3 regions of the Shimazuella sp. NTD250 genome follow, and region 1 is predicted to be linked to each of the others. Evidence: riboswitches for the same ligand, from Rfam matches in the RefSeq annotation. Region 1 holds a riboswitch; each other region holds the start of a gene.
What was found. Region 1 has a riboswitch for S-adenosylmethionine ahead of AC5WOF_RS06720 (hypothetical protein). Riboswitches for the same ligand answer to the same signal wherever they lie in the genome.
Positions count from the first base shown of each region.

Region 2: linked by a shared signal. The riboswitch ahead of AC5WOF_RS08155 (2,3-diketo-5-methylthiopentyl-1-phosphate enolase) and the one ahead of AC5WOF_RS06720 (hypothetical protein) in region 1 are both predicted to bind S-adenosylmethionine.
Region 3: linked by a shared signal. The riboswitch ahead of AC5WOF_RS12430 (methionine ABC transporter ATP-binding protein) and the one ahead of AC5WOF_RS06720 (hypothetical protein) in region 1 are both predicted to bind S-adenosylmethionine.

Region 1 covers NZ_JCAJZS010000002.1:364,956-369,660, forward strand. The annotation lists gene AC5WOF_RS06710 (UDP-N-acetylmuramoyl-L-alanyl-D-glutamate--2,6-diaminopimelate ligase) at 1-209, opposite strand, end outside; gene AC5WOF_RS06715 (stage V sporulation protein D) at 494-2,410, opposite strand; gene AC5WOF_RS06720 (hypothetical protein) at 2,769-3,068, opposite strand; SAM riboswitch class I at 3,134-3,241, opposite strand; gene AC5WOF_RS06725 (hypothetical protein) at 3,312-3,527, opposite strand; gene AC5WOF_RS06730 (phosphotransferase) at 3,642-4,574, opposite strand; gene AC5WOF_RS06735 (LysM peptidoglycan-binding domain-containing protein) at 4,591-4,705, opposite strand, start outside.
Region 2 covers NZ_JCAJZS010000003.1:20,882-25,586, forward strand. The annotation lists gene AC5WOF_RS08135 (hypothetical protein) at 1-128, shown strand, start outside; gene AC5WOF_RS08140 (1,2-dihydroxy-3-keto-5-methylthiopentene dioxygenase) at 475-999, opposite strand; gene AC5WOF_RS08145 (methylthioribulose 1-phosphate dehydratase) at 1,012-1,644, opposite strand; gene AC5WOF_RS08150 (2-hydroxy-3-keto-5-methylthiopentenyl-1-phosphate phosphatase) at 1,641-2,300, opposite strand; gene AC5WOF_RS08155 (2,3-diketo-5-methylthiopentyl-1-phosphate enolase) at 2,297-3,496, opposite strand; SAM riboswitch class I at 3,571-3,680, opposite strand; gene AC5WOF_RS08160 (pyridoxal phosphate-dependent aminotransferase) at 3,738-4,705, opposite strand, start outside.
Region 3 covers NZ_JCAJZS010000004.1:302,554-307,258, reverse strand. The annotation lists gene AC5WOF_RS12445 (M20 metallopeptidase family protein) at 83-1,372, opposite strand; gene AC5WOF_RS12440 (MetQ/NlpA family ABC transporter substrate-binding protein) at 1,488-2,294, opposite strand; gene AC5WOF_RS12435 (methionine ABC transporter permease) at 2,307-2,975, opposite strand; partial or broken gene AC5WOF_RS12430 (methionine ABC transporter ATP-binding protein) at 3,007-3,765, opposite strand; SAM riboswitch class I at 3,800-3,903, opposite strand; gene AC5WOF_RS12425 (hypothetical protein) at 4,566-4,705, shown strand, end outside.

The DNA of each region.
Region 1 (4,705 bases):
ACAGATTCTTCTACAAGTACTGCTACAGCACCATTTTCCACAGCAGTTTGGATATAGTCATGACCATCCACCGTAAACCCGCGAAGAGCAATAAACAAATCTCCTTGCTTCACCTTTCTCGAATCCGTTTCGATTCCGGTGATTTGCTCATCACTTGGATTTGTCCATTCTTTTACATGTAATACATCTACTAGTTCACTTAATTTCATTATAAGGTAAACCTCCCACTCCACTTGTCAAGAAAACTTGGCATTGTGTCTTGCCTTTAAGACTCTGAAAGAGGCTTAGCTACACTTAAAATAAACGATAAGTGTAACAATAGAAAAACCAGGTATGGGGGTCCTGGCAATCATGACACCCATTTTAACATAATTCACGCAAAAAATCCCTTGAGGGAGAGTGACGAAACAAGCAACGAATCGAAATATAACCATATTGTGAAACAACAATAGGCTTCCACCTCATTGTAAAAACACAGATGGAAACCGCTAATTTATTTGTCCCCTAAATACATCCGAATCAAAGTACCCTTTTTTACCCGCTCTCCTGGACGTGGGATTTGGCTGATGACCAATTTTCCTTTTCCTACTGTTTCAATTGGTGTTGTATACAAACTATTTTTGATCTTATCAATATCTTGACCAACAAAATTTGGAGTGGTGACAATCGTATCATAAAGCGGATTTTCTTCTGGTTCAATTTGATTTTTTCGTTTTGGTACTTTCATATACCGCATGGTATCTCCAATAATATTTCCTACGATAGGAGCAGCAACGACCCCACCAAATTGGATACCTTTTGGATTGTCAACTGCTAAATACACCACAATCTTTGGATCATCAGCAGGAGCAAATCCAATAAACGAAACGATGTGATTATTTTGAAGATAGGTGCCATTCGGCCCTACTTTCTGCGCTGTTCCAGTTTTCCCGCCAACACGATAGCCATCTACAAATGCCTTACGACCTGATCCTTTGGCAACAACGCTTTCTAACGCCGCCCGTACAGCAGCAGATGTATCTGCTGTTATAACTTGTCTTTTTACAGCAGGGCTAATGGTGCTTACAACTTGGTCATTTTCTGGATTTATCCATTGCTTGGCAAGATGTGGAACCATCAATTTCCCGCCATTGACAGCTGCTGCTACAGCGGCCACCTGTTGAATCGGAGTCACTGCTACCCCTTGACCAAATGCAGTAGTTGCAAGCTCCACTGGTCCCATACGCGAAGGTTTAAACAAGATTCCTTTTGCTTCTCCATTAAGGTCTATTCCTGTTTTCTGCCCAAACCCAAATTGATGGATATAGGACAACAGTTTTTGTTTTCCAAGCCGTTGGCCTAAGGTGACAAATCCGGGATTACAGGAATTTTCTACGACTTCCAAAAAGGTTTGCGAGCCATGTCCGCCAGACTTCCAGCAGCGAAGTCGTGCCCCGCCTACAGCAATAAAACCGGGGTCGAAAAATCCTTCGTGTAAGTTTACTTTCTTCTCTTGCAGAGCGGCTGCTAAGGTAATAATTTTAAATGTCGAACCCGGCTCATACGTTTTCCATATTGGCAGATTGCGGTTGTAGATCAATGGGTCTGTTGTTCTATATTGATCTGGCCGATAAGTGGGGCGACTGCTCATCCCCAGTATTTCTCCTGTTTTGGGGTCCATCGCAATGGCGATCACATTTTCTGGATGATACTGCGCCATTGCTTGATCCAATTCTCGTTCGATGATTTGTTGAATATTTAGATCAATTGTAAGCTTTAAATCCATCCCGTCTTTTGGCGGTGTGAAGCGATCTACCCCTCCTGGCAACTTTTCTCCACGTGCATTGGCACTAAACGAAATATATCCCGGGGTACCTTGTAATTGCTTGTTGTACTCCAATTCCAATCCTGCTAACCCTTGATTATCAATTCCAGTAAAGCCAAGGATGTGGGAAGCTAAACTTTGATAAGGGTAATAACGTTTGCTATCTTCTGTAACTACTACCCCTGGTAATTGTAACCCCTGAATCTCTTCTGCCTTTGCTTCTGATATTTTTCTCCCATAGGGATTAATCCGAACGATAAGCTGTCTTTTCTTTACAAACGGCAAAATCTTTTCTTCTGGCACACCTAATATTTTTGCTAGTTTATAAGCTGTTCCATCTTTATCCTTGATCTGAGCTGGTACGACCATCACCGAAGGCGAACTGATATTATACGCAATCAATTCCCCATTGCGATCCAAGATGCGTCCACGCTTTGACGCAAAGGGAATATCCCTGCCCCAAAGATTTTCCGCTTTCCCTGTCAACCAAGGCCCTTGTACCAACTGCACAAAAGTAAGACGACCGAGCAACGCGATCAGTACAAACAGTGCAATTGAAAATATAATGAATAAGCGTTTTTTGTGCGTAACCAATAGCGCTTTCACGTCTCTTCATCCTTTTCCACTATCCTTTATTTCAATTTATGTGGACAAAGGGTAAAAAAGAATCATCATTTCTATGATTTAGGAATTTCCTATCAAACTTGCTCAACGGAATGTTATATTCAAAGACTCAAACGTAAAAAATCCCACATCTTCGTCTATTGAGTGAGATGTGGAACATACTGGTCGTTTGAGGTAATTAGGAGGCTATTCTTTTTTAAGTAAAGGGAAGTACGAATGTCAGAAAATGAAACAAACACTCCACATCTTCACATAAAAAACGAGGTTTCCCTCGTATGTATTATCTATTTCATTTTCATCTTGTTTTTGACTTCAGCTGTTTCACAACCATATTTCTCTATTACCAAAAAGAACGAATTTTTCGGGACAAGGTAATACGTTCCATTTTTAAACTCCATACTTTCTCCCATAGTTGTTCCTGTTCAAAAGCATCCGATGCACTTCTTAGTTGTTGATAACTTAACAACAACTGCGTATTTATAGCATCGAATTGTGCCCATAAATGATAGAGAAATAAATCTTTGTCTGTGAAATTCAGTTTTTGTAAAATTTCAGCTTGCCATTCTTGATCGCCGATTTCTTTTGCATATAAATACAAGTCTAAATAATCGTTTATCCAAGTTTCTTTTAACTGAATCATGATTTTACCTCCCTAACAAATGAAAAACCTCTTTAAGAAGAGGTTTTCTGGTTAGAAAGGTCCTCCTCTTATCTTTCAGAGTTTCTACTCTGTTGGATTTAGCACCATACAGTCTGTTGACTGAGGTTGCTGAGGTTTCATAGGGCCAATCCCTCCACCTCTCTTGATAAGAGATCCTTCGATTTTTTTCGTTTTGGTTGATTTGTTGTTGATTATATATGTAATTATTTTAATTGTAAATAACTACATCGATTTTTCTTTCATTGTTCGCATCATACTCATCATTTTTGTCATCATTTCATCTGACTCTTGCATTTTGTTCATCATCATATCCATGTCCATTTCTGGCATCATGTTCATTTCTTTCATTTTGTCCATCATCATGGTCATCATTCTCATTTTTCCCATCATATCCTCCATCATGACCATCATCATCATATTCATACACATTTTATCCATACTATAATCCTCCGATTTTAGATACTTCAAATCATTACCTATGTTTTCCATAATGTTTGAATATATACTAGCCCGTCCTCTTGGCATAAAAAAACGAGGTTTCCCTCGTTAGGATTATCGATTTCGTTTTGGTTTGGACCTTGACTTCTTCTTTGCCGGCCATAGTTTTTTGATTAGTTTTTGACATTCTTGGATATGGGCATATTCACTTGAAACGTCTACTAATTCTTCTTGTCTGTCTACCGCACGAACCAATCGTTCGGGATAGGAGAGAAAGACAGCTAGAAGTCTTTTTTCTTTCGGCAATAGTTTATTTTCTTGTTCATAGGCTGCTAGTATTTCTGCGGGAGATTCCTCTGGATATCGATGTATTAAAGTAGCAAGGTCTTTTATGGGTGTATCTAGCGCAGCATGGTCAAAATCGATCCAGTACAATCCTTCCTCACTTGTGAGTACATTAGAAGGATGAACCCGACCATGACATATCGTGTATCTCGGGGCAATTCCTTTTTCCACTTGAAGATAACGATCGATTCCTTGGATAGCAAACGTAAATCCATTTTGGGAGAGCTGAGCAGATTGTTCGGATATTTTTGCTTCTCCTTCTTCTAACGTCTCTTGCCAACTGGATACTTGTGTCTTTCGCTGTTCCCAAGACTCTTTTAGATCTGGATCGATGACTTGGTGCAACTTGGGAAACTGTGCTGCTATAGGTTCTGCTAAACGATGAAAGCGCCCTAAGGATGATGCCAGCTCTGTTGCCGATACATGATCATCAGCAGGCTCTTGCCATGGAGTGGCATACCACTGGCTTCCATAAGCAGAAACGACTATTTCTCCATCCTCTGTAGGAACCCACGGAAGCAGATGAGGATATCCAGCTGTGCGAACTTGTTCTAACATGCGGTGCAGTACATACAGTTTTTCTCTCGGTGCATGACTTTCTTTCAGCGCATATTTTTGGTCTCCATCCGCAACCTCCCATACTCCACCCCGATGTTGCACCGAAGAAGGGTCCCATCCAAATGCATGAATCACTTCCCACATCGAAAGCCCTCCTTCCCTAGCTCCGCTTCACCGGAATTTTTACGATTTGACCTTCCACTAAACGATCTGTTGGGAACTGATTCGTTCTAATAATCGCATTACAAGAAACATCATACTTGGCAGCTAATGTA
Region 2 (4,705 bases), on a different contig from region 1:
CTTATTGTGTGGATGATTTTGAAAATATCAATATCATTGCGAGCGAGAAAATCCATGGTTTAACTCGTGAGATGAAAGTGATCGTTGGACGAGGAGAAGGAGTTTTCCTTCACCAATCCAACCTTTGAAAAAATAACTTTACAAACAAATATTCGCATGGTAATATATGTCTAGTCGCTTCAGACGAAAACCAAGTTGTCGCGGCAAAGAGGAAATCAACATACATAAACCGTGGGACACACGGGGTTAGCTTGGTAATGAAATAGTCAAGAGTCTATCGTCCCAAGAATCCTACGGCTATAGCCGTATGGAGTGTCAAGATGGATATTATTGGTGTAGATAAAATTGTTTGTAGTCGAATTGTTCTATTTAAGGTAGTACCAGTGAACGTGTCGTTATCTCTATTTGCAAGATTCTCTTATCTAGTAGTACCAAAAAGAGATGTATTATGAAAAACAGAACTGAGTGAAATACTCAGTTCTGTTTTTCATAAATGGGAACCCAGCCTTCTTTTCCTTTAAAAATCCGAACAGCTACTACTTGTTTGTCCTCCATTAAAGTAAAGTAATGGCGGTAGTTTTCCGGTACGGAAATGAGGTCTCCAGGTTCTAACTCTACATCGACGAATCGTCCGTTCGGTCCTTCGATTGCAAAAATACCATGACCACTCACAATAAAACGAACTTCATCATCAGTATGATGGTGTTCTTTAAGGAAGTTGTTCAGCAACTCATCTAGATTTGGAGTATTTGGAGATAAAGAGATAACATCTTCTGTCGCATAACCACGACGTGCAGATAAATCATCGATTTCTACTCGAAAAGTTTGGATAATCTCTGCTTTTTCGCTGTCTGATAGATCATATTTTTCTTGAAGGTGGTTAGGAAGCTTTGTAATGTTCCAATGTTCATAGATGACGCCTTGGCTTTCCAAATACTTACTCACTGCTTGTTGATTGGAAACACGTTCTTCGTTGTCATGAAAACATAACTGTGCCATGTTAACACACTCCTAAATGTATTGGATTTTAGATGAAACTATCATTTGTAATTTTACTTGATAGGAGAAGAGGAACTCGAAGGCCTCTAAATGCTTTTTTGCTTCAAATCCATTTTTGCCCCAAGCCGTAATACCATGATTTCGAATCAGTACGCCGGGAACTGGAGGTCGGATAGCATTGCCAAACAAAGCAGCTAGTGCTTTAAGATCAGCAAGGTTTTCGATAATGGGTACTACAATTTGGGCATCTTGTTCCCAAATACCAAATGCTTTAATCAGCTCTTGATTGCGGATCACAACTTGTCCTTGGTCACCGTAGATTTCAGAGATAATATTATTGTCGACAGTATGGACATGTAAGCAACATCCAGCACTCGTGCGTTTATATACCTCTACATGTAATGCTGTTTCAGCAGAGACTTTTGTATTCGTTTCTTCTACTGGATTTCCTTGTTCATCGACCAATATAAAATCATCAGGTGTACGCTTTGTTTTATCTTTACCGCTTGCAGTGACCAAAAAGGTAGTAGGGTTAGTAGTTACCTTAATCGATAGGTTGCCACTGGTGCCGGGAAACCAGTTTCTTTCAGCCAATTCTTGCTTGATCGATGAGATTTCTTCAAGGCGTGTTAGTAAGAGACTCATACTGACTTAACCCCTTTTAAATCTTGGATAATTTCTGTGAATTGCTCAAATGGAGTATAAGGTATTTGTAATTCTTCACATTTTTTGCTTAAGAAATCTCTTGCATAGACACGATCAGCAAGTTTGGCAGCTTGTAAGTCTGTGATTGAATCCCCGATGACGATTTTCTCGTATTTCGTGCCGTCAAATTGGCGTAGAATGGAAGGTTTGCAACATCCACAATCATTGGAACAATGGGTATCACAGACATGTGGCCAAATAATTTCAATTGTTTCCTTCGAAAAATCACTTGCATTACAGTAAATGAGATCTCGATCTATATAGCGATCTAAGATCGGATATACAAAAAAATCAATGCCGCCAGAAACGATATAAAGAGGGATATTCTGTTTTTTTGTGAAGGCAACAAATTCAGCAAATCCAGCTCGAATAATACCAATTTCTTTTACATACTGGATGATTTCTTCTTTGAGCGTACTTGGTAACAAGGAAAACATTTTGCCTACACCTTCTTTGACAGATAGGCTTTGGCTTAACACTTTGTCTTTGAGTGTTTCCCATTGTGGAGGGGCAAAGTGTTTCATAATGGATACGATGTTATCAGATTGAGTGATTGTTCCATCAAAATCACAAAAGATAATCGGTTGTTTGCTCATTTTCCTGTATCACCCCATAGTTGAAGTGCTGCTGCAAGTTCATGGTGTGTTTGGGCTGCTTCTTTTAGCGGAATGCCTTTTTGAACAGCTTGGATAGCTTGCCGAAATGCTTTTCCACCAGCAGATGCACCGTCTGGATGTCCATGTACGCCGCCGCCGGCATTGATCACAGTATTCACCCCAAAATCCTCGATCAGCTTTGGAACAAGCGCTGGATGGATTCCAGCAGATGGTACAGGCAGTGCTCTTTTCCATGTTTCATGTGGGGAAGTCAGTTCTCGTGCTATCCCTAAAGCTGCGTCTTTTTCGAGTGCTACACTTCCATAAGGTGACGGAAATAGGACCAAATCAGCGCCTGCTGCGCGCAATAATTTCCCATACCACAATGGTGCGCTTACTCCATAGTGAGCAGATGCAGTCACTGCACCACCAAACGCGGGATGTGCCAAAATAGGGATACAGATATCTTTGTCTTCTGCTAACGCTTGCAACGTGTCCAAGCCATATGTAAACACATTGAACAACAATGCGGTGGCTCCTAGCTGGACTGCTCTTTTTGCTTTTTCCAATAGTTCAGTAGAACGACCAGTAAGATTTACAGCATATAATGTCGTTTCTCCTGTTTCGTGTTCGGTTTCTTGAAGTATTTTTTTGGCAGCATCGATTCGTTGCTCAAAAGGTGTAGCTGGGTTGTCGAATAAGATCTCATCGTCTTTTACGATATCAACACCGCCAAGTGCCTGTGCTCGTAGTTGCTGTTTGAAGAAAGTTAGGTCTCTGCCGAGAATGCCTTTAAAAATACTCATCAACAATGGTCGATCCGAAACTTCTAGTAGATTGCGAACACCTAGGTTTCCAAAGGTAGGTCCAGGAAAACGCCCTTCTAATTCTGGTGTGAAATCGAGATCTACTAGCTTTACTTTTCCATCAAGGGATAATTTCCCAAATACAGTTGTGAGGATGGCAGGAATATCAGCGGAAAAGTTGACCGCTGGATAAGAAATAGTGATCAGACTTTGATCGTCAGAGATTTCATTTACAGAAATGACTTCTCCTTTGTGTTTCGCCAGTTGTGTTTGATCTACCTCAGGTAAGTTTGTCCATGAACCGACAGTTAGTCCAAGGGCGATTTGTTCTGCTTTTTCTAGTATATTTCCCTTGTTTGGTACTAAATAAGTTGCAGTTGCCGCACCCATACCTTATCCCTCCTTTATCAAAAAAAGTGAAAAACCCTCTTCCAAGAGGAAGGGGGAATAGTTTACGCCACTTCCTCTTATCTTTCAGTTTGAAAACTGTAAGAATTAGCACCGTTTCTACCTATTGGGTAAATCGGTTGCCGGGCTTCATAGGGCTTGTCCCTCCGCCTGCTCTTGATAAGAGAATGTTTCATTTTATATGCAACAGTTAGTACGATTATGAATGAATATGATTTTTTTGTCAATGAAATAATGCCAACTGATCCAATCGGTAAACTGCTTCTTCCAATCGTTTTTCATCTGTGAGCAAACCTACTCGAACATAGCCTTCTCCCGCTTTTCCAAACCCTATGCCTGGGGCGACGGCAATATGTGCCTGATCTAAAAGTTTTGCCGCAAAAGTAGTGGATGTATACCCAGAAGGTACTGGAAGCCAGCAAAAGAAAGAACCTTTTGGCTGAGGGACATTCCATCCTATTTGTGTTAGACCGGAAATAAAGGTATTTCTGCGATTTTCATACGTTTGAACCAATTCTTTCACACAGTCTTGGGATTCTAAAAGAGCAGTAACTGCTGACTGCTGAATAGCCCCAAACAAACTGACATAAAAATGATCTTGCAGCAGTTCAATCGCTTGAATGACAGATCTATTTCCAAGTGCGAATCCAACCCGCCAACCTGCCATATTATAGGTCTTACTCAACGTATAGATCTCAATTCCAATTTCTTTTGCACCTGGAGTTTGTAAGAAACTTAGTGGTTTTTGTCCATCAAAACCAATTGCTCCATATGCAAAATCGTGAACCACACAAATACTGTTTTGCGTTGCAAGTTTTACGGTTTCGACAAAAAACTCTGGTGTTGCAATTGCAGCAGTTGGATTGTTAGGATAATTTAAAAACATTAGTCTTGCTTGTTCTAAAATATCTTGAGATATTTGATGAAAGTCAGGGAGAAATTGATTATCTGCTAAAAGTGGCATCATTTCCATATGGGCTCCTGACATGGCAATTCCTGACCAATAATCAGGATACCCGGGATCAGGTACCAATGCGACATCTCCTGGATTTAAAAAACATTGTGCGATTTCTACTAATCCTACTTTTCCGCCAAAAAGAATGGCTACTTCTGTTTCTGGATCGAGTGATACATGATATTCTCGTTGATAGTAGGCAGTAATTGCTTCTTTGAGAAAAGTAAATCCACGGA
Region 3 (4,705 bases), on a different contig from region 1:
AAATTGCTGCGTCCCCAAAACAAGGAGTCTTAGGGACGCTTTCATTTTTATATTCTATTATCTATTTTATTTTCGTACAGGTTTACTTGTTCAGCTTGTAGAGCAAGAAGAGAACCATTGCTTTAATTGCTCCCTGGATTGCTTCTTCGTTTACCCGGAAATCTCGACTGTGAAGGCTGCTGTTTTCCCGATCCGGGAATGCAACGCCTTCCCTAACGATCAGCGTAGGGCAATATAGTGTCGCATATCCAAAATCTTCTCCCCCATTTGACCTTGGAGCTTCATTCAGGACATGCTCGCCGAAGTGACTTGCCACGATTGCGGAAAACTCATCCACGAGCGTGGCATCACAGATGACAGCAGGGTAGCCATCTACTATGTTTACCTCCACCTGATAATCAGGATAGCAGGAGATAAACTTCTCAGAAAATTCCCTGAGCATCTGCTTGATGAGCTGACGAATCGCTGGATTATGACAGCGAATGCTTCCATTGAGGATTGCTTCGCCAGAGATCACATTGACAGCACTATCGTTATTCGGATTCAGCGGATCTACTTCCCCACACAGAACCTTGGTGAGCTCCGAGCAAGAAGAAGAGGCCGTCAGTCCAAGTGAATGTGCCCAGTCATAAAGCTCTGGGTGTTTAAGAGACCAATGCTCCTCAAGCCCATCATGCAAAACTTCGTCCAAAAGGACAAGCAACCTTGCCGCAATCGGAAGTGGATTTTTTGCCTTATCCGGATGACCAGAGTGCCCGCCCTTTCCAATGACACGAATAGAGAATGTGTCATAACTGGCGGTTATGGCACCCTTGCGCAAGCCAAACTGACCGGCGAGGAAATCTGGTGTGACGTGATACATCACTGCTGCATCATAGACATCACCAAGTTGTTCGGTCATGAATTTCAGCATGTCCTTACAACCACCTGGTGGTGTTTCTTCTGCAGGCTGGAACATCACGATGAGGGTTCCATTGAATTTATCTTTGTTTTCATGAAACCAGAGCATGATGGCAAATACTTGAGCAGTATGGACATGATGCCCACAACCATGGAATGCATCGTTGAACTGTTCGTGTACCCCTGAATCCAGATTCGGTTGGCCCGATAGAGCATCCATGTCTCCCCGAAGCAAGATAACCGGTCCGTTACCACCATTTTTCTGTCCGACAATCTTTACGCGCAGGCCGTACGTCCTGTCCTGCTCCACAGGGATTTGCTCGTAATCCACACCATGCTCTCGAAGCTTGTCTTCCAAGTAAGGAAGCGTCCACCTTGCCTCTTGAAAAGAAGGGCATGGATGAGCGTACATCTGACGGCTGATTTCAACAGCCAGATCAACTAGTCTTTTTGAAATTTTGGGTTGAGTCACAATACTCCTAAGTGAGTTTTGTACAGGACGTTTTCATTATAATATAAATATTTATATTTTTCTTTACTAAAAAAGAGTAAATTCCGTAGAATTTACTCCAATGGGAAATATAGTTTTAAAATGCAGGTACTACTGCACCTTTATATTTATCTTCTATAAACTTTTTCACTTCAGGAGAGTTCAACACTTTCGCTAGCTTTTGAATACGAGGGTCATTCTCTTTCCCTTTCTTGGTTGCAAGCACATTCACATATGGCGACTTAGAATCCTCAATAAAAATTGCATCTTTTGTAGGATTTAGTTTTGCTTGAAGTGCATAGTTGGTGTTGATGATCGCAAGGTCAACTTGATCTAAAACCCTTGGTAACATAGCTGCTTCAAGAGGCTTGATTTGAACATTTTTTGGATTAGCAACAATATTTTTAACCGTTTTTTCACCATTTCGATTGTCTAGCTTGATCACACCATTTGCATCGAGTAATAGCAAAGAACGGGTGATTTCTGATGTAGCATTAGGAACAGCGATAGTAGCTCCATTTTTTATTTCAGATTTATTTTTGATCTTTTGAGAGTAAGCACCCATTGGTTCAATGTGAACACCAACTACTTTTACCAAATGAAATCCGTTTTCTTTATTTGTTGTTTCCATCCAAGGAATGTGTTGAAAATAGTTAGCATCAATTTGGCCTTCTTCTACAGCACGGTTTGGTAATACATAATCTTGAAAGACCTTTACTTGAAGATCAACACCTTGTTTTTTCAAAATTGGTTTTACATAATTTAAAATTTCCGCATGAGGAACCTGTGTTGCTCCTACTGTCAATGTTTGTAATCCAGTACTTTTACTAGTATCTGTGTTTCCACAAGCAGACACGATTACTGCAAGAATAAGAGAAAAACTCAATAATAGCCACTTTTTCATTCCTATACACCTCTATGATTGTAAGTTTCGTTTATCTAATCGACGGGAAATAAAATCTCCAATCCATTGAACCAATTGCACCATTACAACAAGTAGTATTCCACAAGCAAACATCATTTTTTCATCAAACATCTGAAATCCGTAGCGAAGTGCAAGGTCACCGAGACCTCCTCCTCCAACCATCCCAGCCATTGCAGAATAACTGATTAAACTAACACATGAAACGGTCAAACTCGAGATGATCGCCGGCATTGCTTCTGGCAGGAACACACGCAATATAATCGTGAAAGGACCTGCACCCATTGCTTCTGCTGCTTCTACTACCCCACGATCAATTTCCCGGATAGCAGTCTCCACCATTCGAGCAAAAAATGGTGCCGCACCAGCAATCAACGGAATGGTCGCTGCCGTTGTTCCAAGTGATGTACCTAAAATCCATTTCGTAACTGGAAATAAAAATAAGATCAAGACGATAAAGGGTACAGCACGAAAAATATTTACAATAAAGCCTAAAACCTTTTGTAACCATCTTTGTTCCCAAAACTGACCTCGATCTGTAACTACTAATAAAACACCCAAAGGTACACCGATCAATGCTGCAAAAAAAGTAGAAATCGCAACCATCCACAATGTTTCCTGTGTTCCTTGAATAATGAGGTTCCAATCCAGACTAGGAGACATTTCGATTCCCCCCTTTCTTAGGTGTTAGACCCAAAAAAGATTTGGTTACCGTGTGCTCAGGGTTGGAGAAGACATCCGCTACTTTTCCTGTTTCCACAATGCGGCCAGCCTCAAGGACTGCAACTTGACTGCAAACTTTTTCAACAACAGACATTTCGTGTGTAATAAACACAAACGTAATACCTGTCTCCTGATTAATTTCTTGAATTAATTGTAAGATGGAGTCTGTTGTCGCAGGATCGAGTGCAGAGGTGGCCTCATCACAAAGTACGATCTCTGGATGATTTGCGAGTGCTCTAGCAATTCCCACACGTTGCTTCTGCCCACCACTTAATTGTGAGGGATAAGCATTTTTCTTGTCTGTAAGTCCGACACGTTCTAACAATTCTTCTACACGAACCTTGATTTCAGACTTCTTCTTGCCCACAATTTGCATTGGGAACGCGACATTTTGAAATACTGTTCGAGATGATAACAAATTAAAATGCTGGAAAATCATTCCGATCTTACTGCGAAGCTGACGTAATTCCAACTTGTTCAGATCCGCGATATTTTTCCCCTTTAGCAAAACATCGCCTTCAGTTGGTTGTTCTAATCCATTTATCATTCGCAGCAAAGTACTTTTACCTGCTCCGCTATGACCAATAATCCCAAGCATTTCTCCTGTCTGTACTTCTACAGACACACGATCAAGTGCTGTTACTTCAGCATATCGTTTGGAGACGTTTTGCAACTGGATGAAACTCAATTTCAAAGCACCTCCTAAAATAATAAAAATCCCTTTCCGCATAGATGCAAAAAGGGATATATTATCATATCGCCTTCTCTCATCTGCCAGAACTAAAATTCTGTAGGAATTGGCACCTTTCCTTAACGGATGGTTGCCGAGGTATCATAGGGCCTGTCCCTCCACCTCTCTGGATAAGAGAACTACATATCAAGTTAACTTTATTATAATGGATAAAAATATAAAAATCAACATGGAAATATAAAGAATAAGCATAGAAACCTATTCCGATTTCAAGTGATCAACCAAAATGTTTGTAAATGCTAAATCATTTTTAACTACATAAAAATAGAACAACAGATTACTCGGATTACCAATACTAGAAAATATCTGTCCCCTGCGCTATGGTAACCACGGTGAACATTTTTATTTCAAATCAAACATTATTCTGAAATAATATAAGCCAAATTGTAATAATGACATATGATATTACCCCAACATTACAGTTCATTTACATTTCCCCCCAAATCCTTTAAACCTCACACATTTTGAATATAATAAAGACATCAGATCAAAACGGAGGTGTCTTTGATGCAATACACAGTGGTAGGTAAGTTTTTCTGGTTGGGAGTTATGAATGCAGTGTTACTCAGTATTCCGATGTGGGGTCTTATCTACTTGGCGCTAAAAAGCATTTTTTAGACCCTGTGTAAAAAAATCAGGACACTTATATAGAATGAATCAAAAACCGGGAATCCTTTAAAGATACTCGGTTTTTGTATTCTGTTGAAATAACAGGCCTATTGCAACAAGAAAAAAAGGGAATACAATGTAGGTACAATTTAGATACAGGAGGGATGAGAATGGGCGTTACAAACGAAGAACTATATGAGCTAATTGACAAATTGGATGAGAAAGAAAAAGAAAGTTTATATAAATTCCTTCGCCCTTGGTCTAAACGCAAACAACCAACAATAAATGAAGTAAAAGCTTATTGGAACAT